2 regions of the Peribacillus sp. NPDC097225 genome follow, and region 2 is predicted to be linked to the other one. Evidence: riboswitches for the same ligand, from Rfam matches in the RefSeq annotation. Region 2 holds a riboswitch; the other holds the start of a gene.

Region 1 (7,901 bases), on a different contig from region 2:
CCCTACATATATCGGTCAAACAAAAAAAGCTATGCACGAAGCATAACTTTTTCCGACACTCTATATTACGCAGATACATCCTCTTTCGCCTTCACGTCTAACGGTACCCGCTTATCCATTTTCAGTAGGTAGTAACAGGCTACAACGATTGCTAGGAAAACGATGCCCACAATCAAGGAGAGTCGCGTACTCGGGTTAAACCACATGCCGACCAATACCAATAGTAAGAATGCAATCGTTGCATAGTTGGTATACGGGGCAAAAGGCATTTTGAATGGATGGTTTTTCATTTCCTCAGCTCGTACCTTCCTGAACCTAAGCTCACTAATAAGAATCACGAACCATGGAATCATCCCGGGCAGCACACTTGCACTGTACACATACAGGAATATTTCCGGTGGAGCCAGGTAGTTCAGGACAACACCAATGGCCAAGCCCAACATGACAGCGATTGTACAATAGGCCGGCACTCCGCTTTTCGATATTTTTGCAAAGATTTTTGGCGCTTGCCCGTTCAAGGCAAGGGTATAAAGCATGCGCCCTGCACTGAAAATCCCACTATTGCATCCTGACATCGCCGCCGTGATCACGACAAAGTTGATGATGCCCGCGGCTGCGGTAACGCCTATTTTGGCAAAGGTCGATACAAACGGGCTTCCAAGTTCATCTAATTGATTCCAAGGAAATACCGTGACGATGACAAAAATCGCGCCGATATAGAAGATTAATATACGCCAAATGATCGTTTGGATCGCTTTAGTAATGGTCCTCTTCGGATCCTTTGCTTCACCTGCAGTGATCCCGATAAGTTCAACGCCTTGATAAGATGCCACAACAAGGGAAAGGGCAAAGAAGAAACCTTTCCATCCCCCCGTAAAGAAACCGCCATTAGCCCATAGGTTGGAAAGGCCGATTGCCTCCCCACCATTCCCTATCCCGAAAAAGATAAGACCTAGACCGGCAATGATCATCAAGATGATGGTAACGATCTTGATCAGTGCAAACCAGAATTCGAATTCACCGAAGGATTTGACGGAAATGAGGTTAGCGGCGCCAAGGATGACCATGGCCACCACTCCCGGAATCCAAGCCGGCAGTTCAGGGAACCAAAAATTCATATATAATCCTACGGCAATGATTTCAGACATGCCGACCAACACCCATAGGAACCAGTTGCTCCAAGCAGTTACAAATCCTGCCAATGGATGGATATAATCACTCGCAAACGTTGCGAATGAGCCCGTAGTAGGCTCCAGGTACAGCATTTCCCCCATCGAACGCATGATAAAAAAGATAAAAAGTCCCGCGATGGCATACGCCAGCATGACAGAGGGGCCGGTCCACTTAATTGTGCTGGCAGATCCCATAAATAACCCAACACCGATCGTACCGCCCAAGGCAATCATCTGAATATGACGTGCCTCCAGCCCTCTAGTTAATTCTTTATTTGACATGATAACTCCCCCAGATGTACAAGCATAAAATGACGATTCTCTAATCCTTATTTAAGATAAGTAATTTAATAGATTTACAATGCTTCCTAAAGTACTCTACCCACAAAAGCATTTCCTTATCTTATAATAATAAATATTCCGTAGAAATACAAATGTACTTTTAGGAAAAACACTTTTGGCCTTCTAGAAGTAATGGATAGGAGGACATGAGTGGTAATGGTTCTTTCCCTATACGGGTGAAGGAATCCTATGTACTATTGATAGTAAGTATCGACGGAGGTGAAAAGAAAATGAAATTAATAGGAGAAAGAATCTATCTCCGTTATTTAAAAGAATCGGATGCACCTATCCTTTTAGAAAATACAAAGGATGAGGAGATACGGTATATGACAGGAACAAAATCTATATTCACTTTAGAGCAGCTTCAATGTCATATAAAGAATGTACGTGAAGATCCATCACGCCATGATCTAGCCATTTGCTTAAACGAAAGCGATCGAATGATCGGGGAATTATCCATCTCTGATATGGACGAAGAGGACAAAAAGGCAGGATTTAGAATTTCGATGAATGCCATTGAATTAACGGGCAAAGGGTATGGTACAGAAGCTATCCGACTTGTTTTAACATTTGTTTTTGAGGAATTGGCTTTAAATCGTCTGCAACTGGAAGTATTCAGCCATAATTTACGTGGAATTAGAGCCTATGAAAAAGTTGGCTTTATCAAAGAGGGGATTTTACGAGAGTCTTTATATTTCAACGGAAAATATTCGGACGAAATCATCATGGCCATTCTTAAAAGGGACTATGAAAAAATGTCCTTATCAAACTGATTCGGGGTTCGCATCGTTTTTGGGCATCAAACTGGTCATATAGATTCACCCCCACCACATTTACATTATATCCCTTTGACCCAAAATCAAAATAGTGATAGAATTCCATTATTATTTTAAAAGAATAAATGAGTTACCAAAAAGAATTTCATCTTTCACAGCGATCATTTATTGACAACCACATACTAAGCAAGCGATGAATGCTATGGATCACACTATAGCAGGAGCAGCTTCTGGAGAGACTGTACACACGTGCAGCGCCGAAGGATTCACAATCTCAGGCAAAAGGACAGAAGAGTAACGAATATTTGTTATTCTTTAACCTTTCGAGATTGGTAGCTTCCAATCTCTTTTTTTATTGTCTTTTTTCAATCATCACTAAAAAAACGAAGTGAAATCGCTACTAAACTGGACAGATTCATTGCCCTGGTGATCGATTGGAATCAACGGACCATGCACTTCACATTCAAGAATTATAACAACGGGGGCGCACAAATTGGCTAAACAAGAATTGAAAAGGGATTTGAAAAATCGACATGTACAACTCATCGCCATAGGAGGAACCATCGGGACCGGGTTATTTTTGGGATCCGGAAAAGCCATACAGTTGGCGGGACCCTCCATTATCTTTTCGTATCTGATTATCGGGATTGCCTTGTTTTTCGTCATGAGGGCTTTAGGGGAATTGCTGTTGTCCAACGCGGGATATTCCTCATTCACCGAATTCGCCACGGAATACATCGGACCGTGGGCTGGGTTCGTGACTGGCTGGACCTATTGGTTCTGTTGGATCATGACGGCCATGGCCGATATCATCGCTGTCGGGGTCTATATGCAATATTGGTTCGACATTCCGCAATGGATCCCTGCACTTGCCTGCTTGGTGATTCTACTAGGATTGAATTTGTTGACCGTGAAGCTATTCGGAGAATTGGAGTTCTGGTTCTCCCTCATTAAAGTCATCACGATCGTCGCCTTGATCGTTGTGGGAATTGTCTTACTCATCATTGGCTTCCAAACCGATACAGGAACCGTTTCCCTCAACAACCTTTGGAGTCATGGGGGCATGTTCCCGAACGGCGCATCCGGCTTTTTGCTTTCCCTACAGCTAGTCGTCTTCTCCTTTGTTGGTGTCGAAATCATTGGGGTGACAGCGGCCGAAACCGCCAATCCGAAAAAAAACATCCCGTCAGCGATCAATAAGATCCCTGTCCGGATATTGCTTTTCTATATCGGTGCCATCACCGTCATCCTTTGTGTCAATCCATGGACACAGCTCGATGCCGCAAGCAGCCCATTCGTGGAGGTCTTCGCCTTGATCGGGATTCCGGTTGCTGCAGGGATTATCAATTTCGTCGTGTTGACATCCGCCGCTTCTGCCGGGAATAGTGGATTGTTTTCAACAAGCCGCATGCTTTATACCTTGAGCAACAATAACGAAGCACCTGCTAAACTTAAGAAATTAAATAAACGTGCTGTTCCGAGCAATGCATTGGTTACGTCCACCATCGTTGTCTCCATTGGGGCATTATTAAGTAAAATCATACCGGAGCAAGCTTTCACCATCGTGACAACGATTAGTGCGATCTGCTTCCTATGGGTCTGGAGCATCATCTTGATTTCCCATATCCGGTATACGAAAAAACGGCCGGACTTAAGGGCTACGTCCACTTTCAAGGCTCCCTTAACACCTTTCATCAACTATGTAATCTTAGGGCTGTTTGTCTTCATCTTGATCGTCATGCTGTTTGCTGAAGCGACCAGGCCGTCATTATTGCTGACACCGCTTTGGTTCATTCTTTTAGTTGTCATATATAACTATCGAAAAAAATGAACGAGGAATTTTGGGATACGGAAGTCTACCTTCCTATCCCATTTTCCTGTGATTAAATGAGAGAGTAAAATGAAGCGTGACGAATATTTTTTTCTGCCACACTATTAATTTTTTTATCGAATTAGTGTAAGGTACTAGGTATTACGGAAACATTTTTTTAGAAAAACATCATAATCTGTGAAACGTATTTAGAATGGAGGGGTTGCTTCATGAAAGTATTATATATTCTTACACTCGTTCCTTTTATCGGCATATTAGGGTTTCTTCCTTTTGTTAATAAAGTAGAACCTTATGTATTGGGGATGCCTTTTTATATGTTTTGGATGGCGATGTGGGTCGTGCTCACTTCCGTCACTCTAGCCGTCATGTATAAGTTGGATCCTAGGAACCGGGAAGGTGAAGAAGAATGAATATTGCTCTTATCATTATTTTAGCATTTTTACTTTTATCGATTTTTCTTGGGATCCGTTCGACAAAAGGAAAAGACATGAACCTGGAACAATGGACGGTGGGCGGCCGCGGTTTTGGCGCCATATTCGTCTTTCTATTGATGGCAGGGGAAATTTACACAACCTTCTCCTTCCTTGGAGGAAGCGGCTGGGCTTATGGAAAGGGTGCGCCCGCTTTATACGTCCTCATTTATATTACCTTGTCTTATGTATTATCCTATTGGCTACTTCCGGCCATTTGGAAATACGCAAAAGAAAATCGGCTTATGTCACAATCCGATTTCTTCGTAAGCAAATACAAGAGCCCAACTCTAGGGATTCTTGCTGCCCTTGTCGGCGTGGTATCGATGATTCCGGTCGTCGTCGTACAGCTCAAAGGCTTAGGGATCATTGTTTCCGAAGCATCATATGGCGCCATTTCCATGTCCACCGCTGTGTGGCTTGGAGCTATCAGCCTGACCATTTATGTCATGATTTCAGGCATTCATGGATCAGCCTGGACAGCCGTCATCAAGGACATCATGATGATCGTCATCATCGCATTCCTGGGCATTTATCTTCCGATTCATTACTTTGGTGGTCTTCAACCGATGTTTGAGACCATAAATGCCGCCAAACCAGGTTTCCTGACGCTGCCAGAACAAGGTCTTAGCGTTTCATGGTTCATCTCGACCGTCATCTTGCTCGTATTTGGTTTTTACATGTGGCCCCAAGTATTCAGTGCCGTCTATACGGCCCGGAGCGGAAAAACATTTCGTAAAAATGCCATCATCAGTCCACTGTATACGCTCATGTTACTATTTGTCTTTTTTGTAGGATTTGCAGCGATTTTGAAAGTGCCGGGACTGGAAGGTGCCGATGCGGACCTTTCCTTATTGCGCCTTGCGATACAGACCTTTGATCCATGGTTTATAGGAGTCATCGGTGCGGCTGGCATGTTGACGGCATTAGTGCCAGGATCGATGCTGTTGATGAGCGTCTCTACGCTCCTAGCGAAAAATGTCTATAAGGAACTCCATCCTGGAGCATCAGACCGGCATGTGGTACGTTTGGCCAAGTTACTCGTTCCCGTGATTGCACTCATATCCGTTTACTTCACCTTAAACGGCGGAGAAACGATGTCTGCTTTGATCTTGATGGGATATAGCTTCATTACACAACTATTCCCGTCCCTGTTATTCAGCCTGAAAAAGAAGAACTTTATCAATAAATATGGGGCAATAGCGGGTATCATCTGTGGACTGGCCATCGTCACCTACATCACCATCAGCCAATCGACAATCGGCACGCTGTTCCCATCCTTGCCACAAGCGGCGAAGGATCTGAATGTCGGAATCATCGCCTTGGCTGTGAACTTTATCGTGATGATGGTTGTCAGCCTCGCATTCAAGAAGCTGGTAGTTGGCGAAGTTAAACCCGTAGTGGTTAAAGAAGTATAAAAAAAAGCAATCGGACCTCAGTGAAAACTGAGACCGATTGCTTTTTTTGTCTTAATGGGCCTTCCTGAACCGATCATTACCGGAGAATGAATCCTTCTGGCAATGTGGCTTTCATCAAGATGGCCGTTTCCTTGAGCCTTTCTTGATTGTAGGAGGAATGCTGGAGCAAATCATCATCCAGGTAGGCTGGGTGGGTCATGACCTCCACGCTTTTGCCCTCACTAATCCGCTCGTTAAGGGTTTGAAAGTAATCGACGGCCGCCTTTTCCCCATAAAAATCGTCAAGGAATGTATCGGTCACTGTTTCAATGTCCTGAAAATGGGGTCCCGCTTTTCGGACTGGTAGCCCATAATGGGCGGAAAGCTTTTTCACGACCGGCCAAAAGGCCGGGATCGCATGGACATGATGATGACTGTCAAAATGGGTCGGCATCATCCCCAAATCGATGAATTTATCAATCTGGGCAGACCATTCCCTCTCCAACTCTTCCAAGGAAATACTACCCGGGTTCCCATATACCTCATCTTGCTTTTTGAAGTTTCCCTCTCTGTCTACAAGGCTAGGCACATCATGTAGCAGCGGCCGTCCCCATGTCAGGACAAGATGGATGCCCACCTTAAGCGTGCGATGATCTTTGGCAATTCTGATGGCATGATCGGTCGCTTTTGCATTCATCATCATGGTCGCCGAATTGACTATTCCATTTTTGTGGCTATTCAATATGCCGTAATTCACAGCCCGCGAAAACCCGAAATCATCAGCATTGACCAGCACTTCAATCATGAAAACTTCCTTGTAATTCCTTATTCTCGAAGAACTGCGGCAAAAATTCCTTATGCGCCAAGAGCATTTCATCCAGAATCAATTTCCCCACCCGGTCACTTGGAACTAGTGGGTTGATGGTCATCGCAAGCAGGGCCGTATCATAGTTGCCTGTTACGGCAGCCTCGATAGCCACCCTTTCAAAGGACTTAATTTGCTGGACGAGTCCGCGAACGGCTACCGGTAATTCACCTACCGTAATCGGTTTTGGACCATCCTTCGTAATCACACAGCTCACTTCAACGGCTGAATCGTACGGGATGCCTTCAATCGCACCATAATTCATCGTATTGACCGCCTGTATATCACGTTTATCCGTATACATGGAATGGATCAACCGAACCGCGGCATCACTGTAGTAAGCGCCGCCCCGTTCTTCAAGTTGTGGTGGCTTGATGTCTAGATCGACGTCTTTATATAGTTCAAATAGTTCCGTTTCCAGCTTTTGTACGACCTCAGCCCTTGTTTCCCCATTTTCTGCATCCTTCAGCTCTTGAGCCAGGATATCTCCCGTTTTGTAGTAATAATTGTGATATGGGCAAGGAAATAAATTCAATGCACGAAGGAATTCTGGCTCCCATCCCATCGCATGGATATTCTTCATCGTCACCGCTTTATCCGGGTCTGAAATCATATCGATAATTTCCTCTTTCACGCTCTTTCCATCCACGAATACATCCAACCCGTATACCATATGGTTCAATCCGGCGAAATCAATTCGCACCCGGTCCGGTTCCACCTTCATCAACTCGGCGACACCACGTTCCATCCCGATTGGCACATTGCATAGACCGACGATTTTAGTGATGTTGCTATGACGCAGAACCGCTTCCGTGACCATGCCGGCAGGGTTCGTGAAATTGATCAACCAGGCATTCGGGCAAATCTCTTCCATCTCCCGGGCGATGTCAAGAATGACAGGAATCGTCCGAAATGCTTTGAACAACCCGCCTGGTCCATTCGTTTCCTGACCGATGACCCCATGCTTCAGCGGAATTTTCTCATCAAGCGCCCTCGCAGCCAGCTGCCCGACCCGTAATTGGGTCGTGACATAGTCGGCACCCTCTAG
Region 2 (7,901 bases):
ACTATTTAATTGGTTCCGTCAACGTAAAATCGTTAAAACCTTAACACAGGAAGAATTTATCGCTAATTACAGAAAAGTTCAATTAATTGACGTACGGGAACCTAATGATTTTGATAATGGACATATCTTAGGGGCAAGAAATATCCCTATGACACAAATGAAGACCCGCTTAGTGGAAATTAGGCAGGACAAGCCTGTATACTTGTATGCTCAAAGTGAAATCATTAGCGGAAGAGCGGCAGCCATGCTATATAAAAAAGGCTACAGGGAACTTTTTCACTTAAAAGGCGGTTTCAAAATGTGGACAGGGAAGATCAAGGCGAAGAAATAAGGCCCAATTGCCTAAACCTTACATCTTATCCGGTTTTGAAACATATCATACTGTTCAATAGGGAACTCATGCTTAACAGGCCAAGCATGTTATTTCCCGAGATACATATGAATTTTACCAAATAAAAAACCCCCGCCATCTGGCAGGGGTTTTTTCAGCATCATGCTTGATAACGAAGAATTGGTTTTCTAGCGGCCAATGTTTCATCCAGGCGTTTAATAACCGTGGTATGGGGAGCCTCCTGAACGATTTCAGGGGTTTCTTCGGCTTCCTTGGCTATTTGTATCATTGCATCTATGAAAGCGTCCAGTGTTTCTTTTGACTCCGTTTCCGTCGGTTCGATCATCATTCCTTCTTCTACATTTAACGGAAAATATATGGTTGGTGGATGATACCCAAAATCAAGTAGTCTTTTCGCAATATCTAATGTACGGACTCCCAACTGCTTTTGCCTCCGACCACTCAATACAAATTCATGCTTACAATGGCGATTATATGGCAAATCGAAAAATGGTTCCAAACGTCGCATCATATAATTTGCATTGATGACGGCATTCTCCGTAACGGCCTTAAGTCCATCCGGTCCCATTGACCTTATGTACGTATAAGCCCTTACATTGATGCCGAAGTTCCCATAATAGGGCTTGACCCTTCCAATGGATTGTGGACGGTCATAATCAAGGACAAACTGATCGCCCTCTTTTGTCACGATCGGTTTAGGCAAATAGGGAATTAAATCCGACTTCACCCCAACCGGACCTGAACCAGGTCCTCCTCCGCCATGGGGTCCAGTGAATGTTTTATGGAGATTTAAATGAACAACGTCAAAACCCATATCTCCTGGACGCACTTTGGAAAGAACAGCATTCAGGTTAGCCCCGTCATAATAAAGCTTTCCACCGGCGTCATGGACAAGCTGTGCCATCTCCAGGATATCCTCTTCGAATAAGCCTAATGTATTTGGATTCGTAAGCATTAATGCTGCTGTATCTGGTCCTACCACTCGCTTCAAGTCTTCAAGGTCCACGAGCCCGAATTCATTGGATTTTACCGTAATCGTCTCTAGTCCGGCAACTGTTGCCGAAGCCGGGTTCGTTCCATGGGCCGAATCGGGGACGATGACTTTCGTACGGTTTACATCTCCATTCGCTTCATGGAAAGCCCTGATCATCATGAGCCCAGTCCATTCACCATGCGCCCCGGCAGCAGGCTGCAAGGTCACTTGATCCATTCCTGTAATTTCCGTCAAATGTTCCTGAAGATCAAATAACAACTCTAGAGCACCTTGGACGGTTTCTGGGTCCTGGTATGGATGGATATGGGCAAAACCATTGTACCTGGCGACATTTTCATTAATTTTCGGATTATATTTCATCGTACAGGAGCCGAGTGGATAAAACCCAGAGTCCACTCCATGGTTCCGTTTGGATAAAGCCGTATAATGACGCATGATATCAAGCTCGGAAACTTCCGGAAGCTCGGCTTCCTCCGTACGTATATATTCCACAGGCAGGATTTCTTCTAGTGGAATATCCGCTACATCCATTTCAGGAAGGCTATACCCGATTCGACCGGCTGTACTGATTTCAAAAATGAGTGATTGATCTTGATTATTCATAGTTGATCCCCCAGTTCCTGCGCAAATGCATCGATTTCTTCTTTTGTTCTTAGTTCCGTTACAGCCACTAGCATATGATTTTTCAACTCGGGATAAACGGAGCCCAGGTCAAAACCACCAATCATTTCTTTTTCAAAGAGCCTCTTATTGATATCTTTGTAGGGAAGAGGCAACTTAATGACAAATTCATTAAACGAAGGTCCTTCAAAGACCACTTCAATTCCTTGTGCTTGGAGCGTCTTTTTTGCGTAATGGGCTTTTTGAATATTCTGGACGGCCATTTCTCTGACGCCTTTTTTCCCTAGAGCAGTCATGGCTACAGAGGCTGCCAATGCGTTCAATGCCTGATTGGAACAAATATTGGATGTAGCTTTGTCACGGCGTATATGTTGCTCACGTGCTTGGAGCGTCAGTACGAAGCCCCGTTTTCCATCCTCATCCACTGTCTGACCGACTAAACGGCCCGGCACTTTCCGTAGCAGTTTTTTCGTGACCGCGAAATATCCGCAATGAGGTCCGCCGAATGCGGCTGGAATGCCGAATGGCTGAGCATCACCCGTCACGATATCGGCACCGAGTTTTCCCGGCGGAGTCAATGCACCAAGTGCAAGCGGATTACTCGATACGATAAACATCGATTTCACGTTATGTATGATTGCTTCCATTTCCTTCAACGGCTCGATGCGTCCAAAGAAGTTGGGGTACTGTACGATGACGCCTGCAATATCATCCGAAGCCAGGTCTTTTAAAGCAGCAATATCTGTGACTCCGTCTTTATGAGGAATCTCGATGACCTCCACCCGTTGACCCTTTGCGTAGGTTTTCACCACTTCCCTTGATTCAGGATGGACAGTAGATGATAATAAAATCTTTTTCCGGCGCGTTTGTCCGGCAGCAAGCATGGCCGCTTCAGCTAAGGCTGTTCCACCGTCATACATCGAGGAATTCGCAACCTCCATACCCGTCAATTCACATATCATCGTTTGATATTCAAAGATGGCCTGAAGCTCTCCTTGAGAAATTTCCGGTTGATAGGGAGTGTAGGCTGTATAAAACTCCGAACGGGATAGGACGTGATCGACGATGACAGGTGAATAATGATCATACACACCAGCCCCAAGGAAAGATGCATAGTTTTTCAAATCCGCATTTTTGGAAGCCAGTTTTGATAGTTCCTTCATTAAAGCTGGCTCTGATTTTGCTGGTTTTATGTCATATTCACCTTGAAATCGGACATTTTCTGGTATATCGCTGAAGAGATCATCGACGGATATGACCCCTATAACTTCCAACATTTCTTTTTTATCCTGCTCTGTCATCGGTAAGTAACGATGTTTCATCTTATGGACCATTCCCTTCTATTTTCGTGTATTTTTATAAAAAGGTGTTTGGATAACAATGGCTTTCAGTCTTTTAGAGCGAATTTCCACTTCGACTTCCGTGGATAGACTTGAGTGATTCTTATCGATAAGGACCAATCCTACATTTTTATTCAATGTTGGTGACTGAGTCCCTGTCGTCACTTCGCCAATGAGTTTCTCCCCGTTATATACTTTATAGCCATGCCGAGGTATGCCCCGGTCAATCATTTCGATTCCAACAAGCTTACGTGGTGCCCCTTTTTCCTTTTGTTCGGCAAGCACGGCTTTTCCAAAAAAGTCTGACGCCTTATCCGGTTTAACCGCAAAACCAATCCCCGCTTCGATTGGGGTGATGTCCGGCGAAAGCTCTTGACCATAAAGCGGTAGTTTCGCTTCGAATCGAAGGGTATCACGGGCTCCCAGCCCAATCGGTTGTATCCCATCATCTTTACCAGCTTCCAAAATTTTTCTCCAGAGGGCTGGACCATCCTCACTTCGGCAATATATCTCGAAACCATCTTCCCCCGTATACCCTGTACGTGAAACCATCGTGGATATATTATGAATGTGGACATCTTCTTTAAATTTAAAAAAGCCAATTGTGCTTAAATCGGTTTGCTCGGTAATCTTCTGCAATACTTTCTCCGCTCGAGGACCCTGCAGAGCAAGTTGCGCATAATCGTTTGAAACATTATTGATGCTGACACCTTCCATACCATTCGCCTGAAGCCAATTGAAGTCTTTCTCGATGTTGGCTGCATTGACCACAAGCAGATAATCCTCTTCCGCTTTTTGGTAAACGATAAGATCGTCCACGGTCCCCCCATTTTCATAACACATGGCTGTGTATAGCGCTCCGCCCTGTTTCAGCTTGGCTACGTCATTCGTCAACATCTTTTGTAAAAAGGAAAGGCTCCCGAAACCTTTTACCTCAATCTCTCCCATATGCGACACATCAAATAAGCCACCTCTTGTACGCACAGCTTCGTGTTCATCTTTTATGCCGGTAAACTGCACGGGCAGTTCCCACCCACCAAAATCGATCGTTTTTCCACCGTGCTCACTGTAAACCTCGAATAATGGCGTTCTTTTTAAATCGCTCAAAAAATGACCTCCTTCAATTTTTTTGCTTGTTCTCTTTCACCTGATATTCCTTAAAAAAAAGACACAAAAAAGGACAGAGAAAGCCAAAATGGCTTTTTCTCTGTCCTGAAACCTGAAAGTTTACCTATTATTATAGGTTTTCCCCTTTGGTGGCCGTCATTAAATAATTGGCGCTCTCCAGAGTCGCGTCCGATAAGAGTTCATTTGCCTGAGAGATTCACTGCTAAGTTTGCTCCTTCGGCGCTACATATGTAGATGGTAGTCTCTCCCCTTATCCTCACCCGCATATTGATGGAAAAGACTGAAAATTCCCCACCTGATGGTCATCCATTTGCGTGAAATGGGTACCAATCTGCTCATTGTTGATCTTTGGATAAAGCACTATCCAAATGCTAATACTATAATAACTAAAATTATTATCCAAGAAGAATATTTTCCTTCTAACTTCATTACTATTGCAATTTTCTAAATATATTTACATCCTACCCTAAGATACTTTACTCTGCAATAACTTTCGTGGAGAAAGATTTTATTAACCTATAAAAAAGTTCATGGTCTAAAGAAACTAAGAAAATTATGTTTTAAGAAGGAGCAAGAATCAATGAAAATCAATATATCCTTCAGTTCTGATTGGAATGATGAATTTCTGCAAAAGATGGAAAACGACGGTCCATGGGGAAATTGGGATCTTTATAAACTGGCCATCCAAATGGAAGAGAACCTAATTATTCCTGATTTCGAAGGCTTACAAGCGCCTAAGCACCTTCAACAACTGACTCCCCTTCCCCATCAATTAGAGGCTGCACGTCAGGTGGTTGAACAGATGAATGGCAAAGCCATATTGGCTGATGAGGTCGGTCTTGGTAAGACTATCGAAGCTGGATTGATTTTAAAAGAATATATGATTCGGGGACTGGTTAAAAAGGTTTTGATCCTTGTACCCGCATCACTTGTCACCCAATGGGCTTTCGAACTGAATACGAAGTTTCATATTCCTGCAGTCGTTCAAAGGAAGAGTTATGTATGGGAATCATGCGACATCGTCATATCCTCCATCGATACGGCTAAGCGAGCCCCCCATCGGGATATCATTTTCAATCAAGAATATGACTTTATCATTATTGATGAAGCTCATAAACTTAAAAATAATAAAACGAAAAATTATGAATTTGTCCAAAATCTTAAAAAGAAATTCTGTTTATTGCTGACTGCTACACCCATTCAGAATAAAATCGAGGAAATCTTTAATCTCGTTTCATTATTAAAGCCTGGACACCTAGGAAATGCCGCACTCTTTTCCGAAAAATACAAAGGGAAAGGCCGGAACATTCTAGAAGATGAGCACTTAAAGGAGCTTGTCAATACGGTCATGATAAGAAACCGACGTGCCGATACTGGAATTGAATGGACGAAGCGGCGTGTAGAGACGATCATCATTGAATTTTCACCAACTGAACAAGCCTTGTATGATGCCGTAACGAAGTTTAAACCAATATCAGACGGAACAAAAGGAAGTGCTTTTTCTTCACTCACCCTTCAAAGGGAAGCATGCAGCAGCCGAGAAGCAGTCTACTATACATTGAAGAATATGAAGGAAAAATACAAAGAACCATCGGCTGACTTTGAAGCAAGATTAGATGATCTGTTTGAGAAAGTAAACCTCACCGAACAAAATTCAAAGGCAGAGAAGGCTTTGGAACTGATTAAGAAAATTGATGACAAGGTCATTATTTTCACCGAATATCGTGCTACACAGCTTTATCTACAATGGTACCTGCAACAGCATGGCATTTCATCCGTTCCATTCCGCGGAGGGTTTAAGCGTGGTAAAAAAGATTGGATGAAGGAACTATTCCAGAAGAAAATCCAGGTATTGATTGCCACCGAAGCCGGAGGAGAAGGAATCAACCTACAGTTTTGCCATCACTTGATCAATTTTGATTTGCCTTGGAATCCAATGAGGTTGGAACAAAGGATTGGACGGATTCATCGACTTGGTCAAGAAGAAGACGTCATGATTTATAACTTTGCCACTAAAAATACAGTCGAAGAGCATATTTTGAAATTGCTATATGAAAAAATCCACTTATTTGAAAAGGTAATTGGAGAACTGGATGATATTTTAACGAAGTTGGATATTAACAATATCGAGGAATATTTAATTGATGTTGTCGGAGAGTCCAAATCAGAAGGAGAAATGAAAATTAAAATGGATAATTTGTCTTCCATGATTCAGTTCGCACAAGCTATGAAGGATGGTGAAATCCATGCAGCAACAGGAAATTCATGATTTTTTAATAACCTACTTTCAATCCAACGCATGTGAGGTGTTGGAAAATACCTCTTCATATCTCACTGTTCAGTTAACGATCGAAATGGATAAGGAACTCATGAACAGACCTTTTTATTGGCACTATCTCGAAAAAACCGGTGGGATACCGAATCCTGGCATGCTTACGTTAATCACCCATCCCGAACTGGCACCGCCTGATTTGAAAGGGGAAATCATTCATTTTGGTTCGCCACGGCTCCACCAAATTATCCAGTCGACCAAGAGGCTGGCAGGTTTCATCAGGCTTTTTGAGGATAGGCCTCCCTTAAAGACAGGCCAAAGTCCACTTTTTCCTTGGCTCACCCAAAATGTAAAAATCTCTTATCAGTGTGACAGAAAAAAAGATATCTTCATGTCCATAGGACTTAATTTAATTTCCGGTGAATTCATAGAAGGATTTCATGAGCGTCTCCTGTCGGTCAAGGTCACTCCCAAAATACCGGATTATTCTTTTACACTTTCCCCCTTGATCATGCCTAAAAGCGGGCTATCCAGACTCGATACATATATTCGTAAAAGCTTCGAGAATGATGATCATACCTGGGCGGAAGAAGCGATGGAACGGTGGCAGACAGACTTGAATCTATTGGAACATTTTTATAAGGATATGGAAGATAAAAGCGAAAGCTATTTTACTGAGAAACAGGCATTGCAAGCCCAATATGAGCCAAATATCCAAATTACCATCATCAATGGCGGGCTATTCTATTTATCCGACCAATCATTAGCATAATGGTCTCTAAAGCCGGTCATTAAGAAAAGCAGATGTCTATGAATTCAAGACATCTGCTTTCTTTTTTTGACTTTTTTAATGAACATGGACACGGCGAAAGGGACAATCCCAAACCAGTGAGAAACTCTAGGCTCCTTATCCTCTTTCCGATGACGGCGCTTTTCTTTTCTTTCTCTCTTGGTTAAATTGAAATACTGTACGATTTGCTGTGTAATATATTTGATATAAGCGTTCGTAGACATACATTATCACCCATGACCAAGTATGCCCCATATTCGTATTCCATATTCGTTCACCATAAATCGACATGTTAGTCCTTCAGTTTTTCTATCCATTCTATCACTCTACCTAGTTTTTTATCATATAGAATGATGATTCGGCCTGCTCGCTTATTTTTGGTGATAGAAGAAAATTCGATATAG

What was found. A riboswitch is a leader RNA that binds a small molecule or an ion and turns the genes downstream of it on or off. The one in region 2 is predicted to bind glycine.
Region 1: it holds a riboswitch for glycine, as region 2 does, so the genes downstream of both, ACIQXH_RS17300 (amino acid permease) here and gcvT (glycine cleavage system aminomethyltransferase GcvT) in region 2, are expected to answer to the same signal.

What each region holds. Positions count from the first base shown of each region.
Region 1 covers NZ_JBIWDJ010000007.1:86,585-94,485, forward strand. Annotated here, with positions in the region: gene ACIQXH_RS17290 (amino acid permease) at 66-1,454, opposite strand; gene ACIQXH_RS17295 (GNAT family N-acetyltransferase) at 1,745-2,287, shown strand; glycine riboswitch at 2,511-2,590, shown strand; gene ACIQXH_RS17300 (amino acid permease) at 2,784-4,121, shown strand; gene ACIQXH_RS17305 (DUF3311 domain-containing protein) at 4,331-4,531, shown strand; gene ACIQXH_RS17310 (sodium:solute symporter family protein) at 4,528-6,009, shown strand; gene chbG (chitin disaccharide deacetylase) at 6,086-6,793, opposite strand; gene ACIQXH_RS17320 (6-phospho-beta-glucosidase) at 6,786-7,901, opposite strand, start outside.
Region 2 covers NZ_JBIWDJ010000001.1:379,712-387,612, forward strand. Annotated here, with positions in the region: gene ACIQXH_RS01870 (rhodanese-like domain-containing protein) at 1-331, shown strand, start outside; gene gcvPB (aminomethyl-transferring glycine dehydrogenase subunit GcvPB) at 492-1,949, opposite strand; gene gcvPA (aminomethyl-transferring glycine dehydrogenase subunit GcvPA) at 1,946-3,289, opposite strand; gene gcvT (glycine cleavage system aminomethyltransferase GcvT) at 3,308-4,414, opposite strand; glycine riboswitch at 4,513-4,597, opposite strand; glycine riboswitch at 4,601-4,695, opposite strand; gene ACIQXH_RS01890 (DEAD/DEAH box helicase) at 5,016-6,704, shown strand; gene ACIQXH_RS01895 (YqhG family protein) at 6,682-7,479, shown strand; gene ACIQXH_RS01900 (YqzE family protein) at 7,524-7,721, opposite strand; gene comGG (competence type IV pilus minor pilin ComGG) at 7,790-7,901, opposite strand, start outside.